DNA from 3 places in the Streptomyces sp. NPDC002730 genome. Region 1 is predicted to be linked to each of the others. Evidence: predicted binding sites of a transcription regulator. Region 1 holds the regulator's gene; each other region holds the start of a gene.

Region 1 (2,264 bases):
GTCCGCGGCACATGTCGCAGGTCTGCGCCGAGGTCCCCGGCGCCGCGCCCTCACCCGAACACGTCGTACAGACGACAGCCGTGTCGACCTGGATGTCCTTCGTCGTGCCGAAGGCCGCTTCGTTGAGGTCGATCTCCAGCCGGATCATCGCGTCCTGGCCCCGTCGCGTACGCGACCTGGGGCCCCGCTGCGACGCCGTACCGAAGAACGCGTCCATGATGTCGGAGAAGTTGCCGAAGCCACCGGCTCCGAATCCGCCCGCGCCTCCGCCGCCCGCCTGGGACAACGGGTCTCCGCCGAGGTCGTAGACCTGCTTCTTCTGCGGGTCCGACAACACCTCGTACGCGGCGTTGATCTCCTTGAAGCGCTCCTGCGTCTTCGGGTCCGGATTCACATCCGGGTGGAGTTCACGCGCAAGCCGGCGGAAGGCCTTCTTGATCTCGTCCTGCGATGCGTCGCGGCGTACGCCGAGTACGGCGTAGTAGTCCGTGGCCACTTACGACTCCGCCAGGATCTGTCCGACGTAACGTGCCACTGCGCGTACCGCTCCCATCGTTCCGGGGTAGTCCATGCGGGTCGGTCCGACCACGCCGAGTTTGGCAACTGCCTCGTCGCCCGAACCGTAGCCGACCGCGACCACGGAAGTGGAGTTGAGGCCCTCGTGTGCGTTCTCATGACCGATACGTACGGTCATGCCCATGCCCGAGTCGTTGGCTTCGCCGAGCAGTTTGAGGAGCACCACATGCTCCTCGAGCGCTTCCAGCACCGGCCGGATGGTCAGCGGGAAGTCGTGCCCGAAGCGGGTGAGATTGGCCGTGCCGCCGATCACCAGCCGCTCCTCCGTCTCCTCGACCAGCGTCTCGAGCAGGGTCGCCAGCACCGTGGACACGGTGCCGCGGTCCTCCGTCTCGAAGGAGTCGGGCAGCTCCTGCACCAGGTGCGGCACATCCGAGAAGCGGCGCCCGACGACCCGGCTGTTGAGCCGGGCCCGCAGGTCGGCCAGCGAGGCCTCGCCGAACGGCGCGGGGCAGTCGATCATGCGCTGCTCGACCCGTCCGGTGTCGGTGATGAGCACGAGCATCAGCCGGGCGGGCGCGAGGGACAGGAGCTCCACATGCCGGACCGTGGACCGGGTCAGCGAGGGGTACTGGACGACGGCGACCTGCCGGGTCAGCTGCGCGAGCAGCCGTACCGTACGGCCCACGACGTCGTCCAGGTCGACGGCTCCGTCCAGGAAGTTCTGGATGGCGCGGCGCTCGGGCGACGACAGGGGCTTGACGCCCGCCAGCTTGTCGACGAAGAGCCGGTAGCCCTTGTCCGTCGGGATGCGGCCGGCGCTGGTGTGCGGCTGGGCGATGAACCCTTCCTCTTCCAGCACCGCCATGTCGTTACGGACAGTAGCCGGGGAGACACCGAGCTTGTGCCGCTCGGTGAGGGCCTTGGAGCCGACGGGCTCCTCGGTGCCGACATAGTCCTGGACGATGGCGCGCAGCACCTCGAGTCTGCGTTCGCTGAGCATTTGCGCACACCTCCAGCCGTGGTTCCTTGTGGTGACTGCTTGGCACTCGTCCTGTCCGAGTGCCAGCACTCCCCCGAGCCAGTGTACGGCTGTGGGGTACGCCCCTAGCAAGGGCCGTCCTGCAGGGCAGTCCTGCAATCGCGGCCGACCACGGTACCTCGCGACACCGCTGGTCCTTGCCGATAGCGTCGCGGTATGGACGTCAGTTGGGAAGACTTCGGCTGGGAGCGGTTGGCCGACGGGGTGGGGCGTCGGCGGCTGCCTGTCTGGGACGCGACCGTTGGACTGGTCGCCGGTGAGGACCGTGTCCTCATGTACGACACGGGTTCGACGCTCCGTGAGGGCGCCGAGCTCCGCACCCAGGCGCAGGCGCTGCTGGGCGGCCGCCGAGTGACGCATATCGCACTGAGTCATCCGCACTTCGACCATGTACTGGGGACCGCGGCGTTCTCCGGGGCCGAGGTGTTCGGCGCCGTCGGCGTCGACGATCTGATGAGGCGGGAGCGGGACGAGATCCGCGGCACGGCCGTACAGCACGGGGTTCCGGTGAAGGACGCCGCGGAGGCCACCGATCTGCTGGTACTGCCGCACCATCTGGTGTGTGGGGAGTGGACGCTCGAGCTGGGCGGCCGCCAGGTGCTGCTGGCCAATGTCGGACCCGGTCACTCGGGCCACGACCTGGCGCTGCTGGTGCCGGGTGAAGGCCCGGGCAGCCCGGAGGTGGTCTTCTGCGGAGATCTGGTGG
Region 2 (2,264 bases), on a different contig from region 1:
ACCCCGGCGACATCATCCTGACGCACTTCCGCGGCCCCGAGGAGTGGAAGGGCACCATGCCCGACCTGATCCGGCGGGTCATGAAGACGATCACCGACAAGGGCTACGCCGTGGCGAAGCTGGAGGACTACGTATGAGACGCGCGCACCGGCTGCTGGCCGGAGTGCTGGCGGCCGGTGCGCTTCTCGCCTCGGGGTGTGCGCAGTCGGTGGACCCGATCGAGCGCCTCGGGCGCAAGGCCGCGCAGCAGGTCTCCCCGGGCGCGGGCGTACTGGGCTCCGCGCACAAGCGGTGGGGGCTGCCCGCGCCGCTCGCGGCCGCGCCGAAGCCGCCTGCGCGCAGGCCCAAGGTGCCGTACGTGGTGAACCGGGTGCCGACCCGCGAGAAGGTCGTCTTCCTCACCTTCGACGACGGCGTGGAGCGCGATCCGGAGTTCCTGCGGATGGTCGGCGATCTGAAGCTGCCGATCAGTACGTTCCGCACGGGCGGCAGGACCGATCTGCGCACGCTCTCGTACGAGGACCAGCACGACGAGATCTGCCGCCGGCGGGAGCGGCTGCTCCGTCCACCGCACGGCGCGTACAACGCCGACACACTGCGGGCGGCGGCCGACTGCGGGGTCCGTGCGGTGGTGCTGGGACGGGCGTATGCGGAGGGTGAACGGCTGCGGCCCGGTGACATCGTGCTCGCGCATACGAGGACGACGGGGCGGATGCTGCGTCGTATCCAGGCGCAGGGGTTCGCGGTGGCGCGTCTGGAGGACTACGTCTGAGGGGCAGGCCGCATTGCTGGTGCCGTATTGCTGCCGTGCCGTGATTGCTGTCGTGCCGTGCGGAATTGCTGCTGTGCCGCGCGGAACCCAGGGCGCCCGCGCCACGTTCTCCGTATCGGACCGACCGTGACACCTCGACGCCACACCGGCGGATTGGCACTCCGCTTGACCGAGTGCTAATCGCAGTCATAGTCTCGGGTCTGGCACTCCCCACTGGAGAGTGCCAACACAGCGACGGGCAGGTCCGGCACCCGCGACGACGGATCCACCTGGTCGCCACCTCAGACAGTTAACCCCGTGAGATCTCCGAAGGGGGAGGTCGGATCGTGACGACCGCCAGCTCCAAGGTTGCCATCAAGCCGCTCGAGGACCGCATTGTGGTCCAGCCGCTCGACGCCGAGCAGACCACGGCCTCTGGCCTGGTCATCCCGGACACCGCGAAGGAGAAGCCCCAGGAGGGCGTCGTCCTCGCCGTGGGCCCGGGTCGCTTCGAGAACGGCGAGCGGCTCCCGCTCGACGTCAAGACCGGCGACGTCGTGCTGTACAGCAAGTACGGCGGCACCGAGGTGAAGTACAACGGCGAGGAGTACCTCGTCCTCTCGGCTCGCGACGTGCTCGCGATCGTCGAGAAGTAATTCACCCGAAGTTTTAGATCTGCGCCCCTGGCCCCCGCGACATATGTAGCCGGGTGCCCAGGGGCGTAGTTCGTTCGAGAGGACAGAGAAGCTCCCATGGCGAAGATCCTGAAGTTCGACGAGGACGCCCGTCGCGCCCTCGAGCGCGGCGTCAACAAGCTTGCCGACACGGTGAAGGTGACGATCGGCCCCCGCGGCCGCAACGTCGTCATCGACAAGAAGTTCGGCGCCCCCACCATCACCAACGACGGTGTCACCATCGCCCGTGAGGTCGAGGTCGAGGACCCGTACGAGAACCTCGGTGCCCAGCTGGTGAAGGAGGTGGCGACCAAGACCAACGACATCGCGGGTGACGGCACCACCACCGCCACCGTGCTGGCCCAGGCGCTGGTCCGCGAGGGCCTGCGCAACGTCGCCGCGGGCGCTTCCCCGGCCGCCCTGAAGAAGGGCATCGACGCCGCGGTCAAGGCCGTGTCCGAGGAACTCCTCGCGACCGCCCGCCCGATCGAGGACAAGACCGACATCGCCGCCGTGGCCGCGCTCTCCGCGCAGGACCAGCAGGTCGGCGAGCTCATCGCCGAGGCGATGGACAAGGTCGGCAAGGACGGTGTCATCACCGTCGAGGAGTCCAACGCCTTCGGCCTGGAGCTCGACTTCACCGAGGGCATGGCCTTCGACAAGGGCTACCTGTCGCCGTACATGGTGACCGACCAGGAGCGTATGGAGGCCGTCCTCGACGACCCGTACATCCTGATCCACCAGGGCAAGATCTCCTCGATCCAGGACCTGCTGCCCCTGCTCGAGAAGGTCATCCAGGCGGGTAGCTCCAAGCCGCTGCTGATCATCGCCGAGGACGT
Region 3 (2,264 bases), on a different contig from region 1:
GGTGATGACGACCTTGCGGGCGCGGCCCAGCAGGTCCAGGCCGGCGTTCTCGAGCTTGAGGCCGACCTCCTCGGAGATGACCGTGCCGCCGGTGAGGATGGCGATGTCGTTCAGCATCGCCTTGCGGCGGTCACCGAAGCCCGGAGCCTTGACGGCAACGGACTTGAAGGTGCCACGGATCTTGTTGACGACCAGGGTCGACAGGGCCTCGCCCTCGACGTCCTCGGCGATGATCAGCAGCGGCTTGCCGGACTGCATGACCTTCTCGAGAAGCGGCAGCAGGTCCTTGACCGAGCTGATCTTCGAGTTGACGATCAGGATGTACGGGTCGTCGAGCGACGCCTCCATACGCTCCATGTCGGTGGCGAAGTACGCCGAGATGTAGCCCTTGTCGAAGCGCATACCCTCGGTGAGCTCAAGCTCCAGACCGAAGGTCTGGGACTCCTCGACGGTGATGACGCCTTCCTTGCCGACCTTGTCCATCGCCTCGGCGATGAGCTCGCCGATCTGGGTGTCGGCGGCGGAGATGGAGGCCGTGGAAGCGATCTGCTCCTTGGTCTCCACGTCCTTGGCCTGCTCGAGCAGCGCACCGGAGACGGCCTCGACGGCCTTCTCGATGCCGCGCTTGAGGGCCATCGGGTTGGCACCGGCGGCCACGTTGCGCAGGCCCTCGCGGACCAGCGCCTGGGCGAGGACGGTCGCGGTGGTCGTACCGTCACCGGCGACGTCGTCCGTCTTCTTGGCGACTTCCTTGACCAGCTCGGCGCCGATCTTCTCAAACGGGTCCTCGAGCTCGATCTCCTTGGCGATGGATACACCATCGTTGGTGATCGTGGGGGCGCCCCACTTCTTCTCGAGGACGACGTTGCGGCCCTTGGGGCCAAGGGTGACCTTGACGGCGTCGGCGAGCTGGTTCATCCCGCGCTCGAGACCGCGCCGTGCCTCCTCGTCGAACGCGATGATCTTGGCCATGTGAAGTGGTCCTCCCGGACTGGGGTGGATTCTCCGGACCGCGCTGGCGCCCGCGACGGACGGCCTGCATGCCTTGTGGTTCCTTGCCCCACCCGGCCTGCGGACCTCACCAACCCGGTCCTCGTTGTCACTCTCACTGTCAGAGTGCTAACGCCAATGATTAGCACTCGCCCTAGGAGAGTGCAAGCGACTCTCACGGATCGAAGACCCACGAGCGGACGCGCGAAGGGACCCACGAAGGGACCCGCGAGCGGACCCGGCAGCGGACCCGCGGGCAGACGCACGAGGGGCCCGCATCCCTGGTGGGATGCGGGCCCCTCGGCGTGAGTGCGTCGGTGGCCGATCGCGCCGAGATCAGACGGCGAGCTTGACCATATCCGCCTGCGGACCCTTCTGGCCCTGCGAGATCTCGAATTCGACTCGCTGACCCTCTTCAAGGGTGCGGTACCCGTCCATCTGGATCGCGCTGTAGTGGACGAAAACATCCGCACCACCGTCGACCGCGATGAAGCCGTACCCCTTCTCCGCGTTGAACCACTTGACGGTGCCCTGAGCCATGCCTAACTCCCCTATTACTGGCCCTTGCGCAGGACCGCACTTCGCGGACCCGGGTCAGACCTCCACCCTCCGACAGGAGAGGGTGTGCGCCGGAACGCGTCGACCGCGGCTGAATGTATCTGCCCAACTGCCCTCTGCAACAGGTCAATCCGACGAGAAATCCGAGCACGAGTGAACGGATAATTGAACTGAATTCAATAAATTCCGGGGCAAGTCGGGCCCGGCAAATGGCGCTTAAGAGGCAATTCGAGCGAACTTATTGGCTGCTTCTTGATGGGGCCAGGGCGCATTCTCATATGCGGCCGGCATAAGCAGCGGCGGGGCCTTCCCCAACTGTACCGCGCTCAACCATACAGAATTGCCCCCTCCGCTTCTCTTGCGGAGGGGGCAATTCTGGTGACGCTGCGTAGCTCAGCCGCCGGCGACGGCAGGAATGATCGAAACGCCCGCACCGTCCGGCGTCGCGGTCTCAAGACCCTGCTCGAAACGGACGTCGTCGTCATTCACGTACACGTTCACGAAGCGGCGCAGCTTGCCCTGGTCGTCCAGGACGCGCGCGGCGATGCCCGTGTGGTTCTTCTCCAGGTCGGCGATCACCTCGGAGAGCGTCGCGCCCTCCGCCGGGACCTCGGCCTGACCGCCCGTGTACGTACGGAGAATGGTGGGGATGCGGACGTTCACGCTCATGGTGTTCTGCCTTCCGTAGGTAGTCAGCGGGCCAGGCCGGCGTCGCG

Evidence for each region. The regulator HrcA, encoded in region 1, represses chaperone genes, less so after heat shock. The targets are predictions, from matches to a motif close to TTNGCACTCNGNNNNNCNGAGTGCNAA.
Region 2: the regulator HrcA is predicted to act here: its motif matches at 926-952, upstream of groES (co-chaperone GroES).
Region 3: the regulator HrcA is predicted to act here: its motif matches at 1,097-1,123, upstream of groL (chaperonin GroEL).

What each region holds. Positions count from the first base shown of each region.
Region 1 covers NZ_JBIAQG010000002.1:532,405-534,668, forward strand. Annotated here, with positions in the region: gene dnaJ (molecular chaperone DnaJ) at 1-496, opposite strand, end outside; gene hrcA (heat-inducible transcriptional repressor HrcA) at 497-1,519, opposite strand; gene ACFYXH_RS07335 (MBL fold metallo-hydrolase) at 1,715-2,264, shown strand, end outside.
Region 2 covers NZ_JBIAQG010000001.1:265,916-268,179, forward strand. Annotated here, with positions in the region: gene ACFYXH_RS01415 (polysaccharide deacetylase family protein) at 1-137, shown strand, start outside; gene ACFYXH_RS01420 (polysaccharide deacetylase family protein) at 134-772, shown strand; gene groES (co-chaperone GroES) at 1,099-1,407, shown strand; gene groL (chaperonin GroEL) at 1,504-2,264, shown strand, end outside.
Region 3 covers NZ_JBIAQG010000003.1:130,412-132,675, reverse strand. Annotated here, with positions in the region: gene groL (chaperonin GroEL) at 1-972, opposite strand, end outside; gene ACFYXH_RS08870 (cold-shock protein) at 1,327-1,530, opposite strand; gene ACFYXH_RS08865 (MoaD/ThiS family protein) at 1,942-2,217, opposite strand; gene thrC (threonine synthase) at 2,241-2,264, opposite strand, start outside.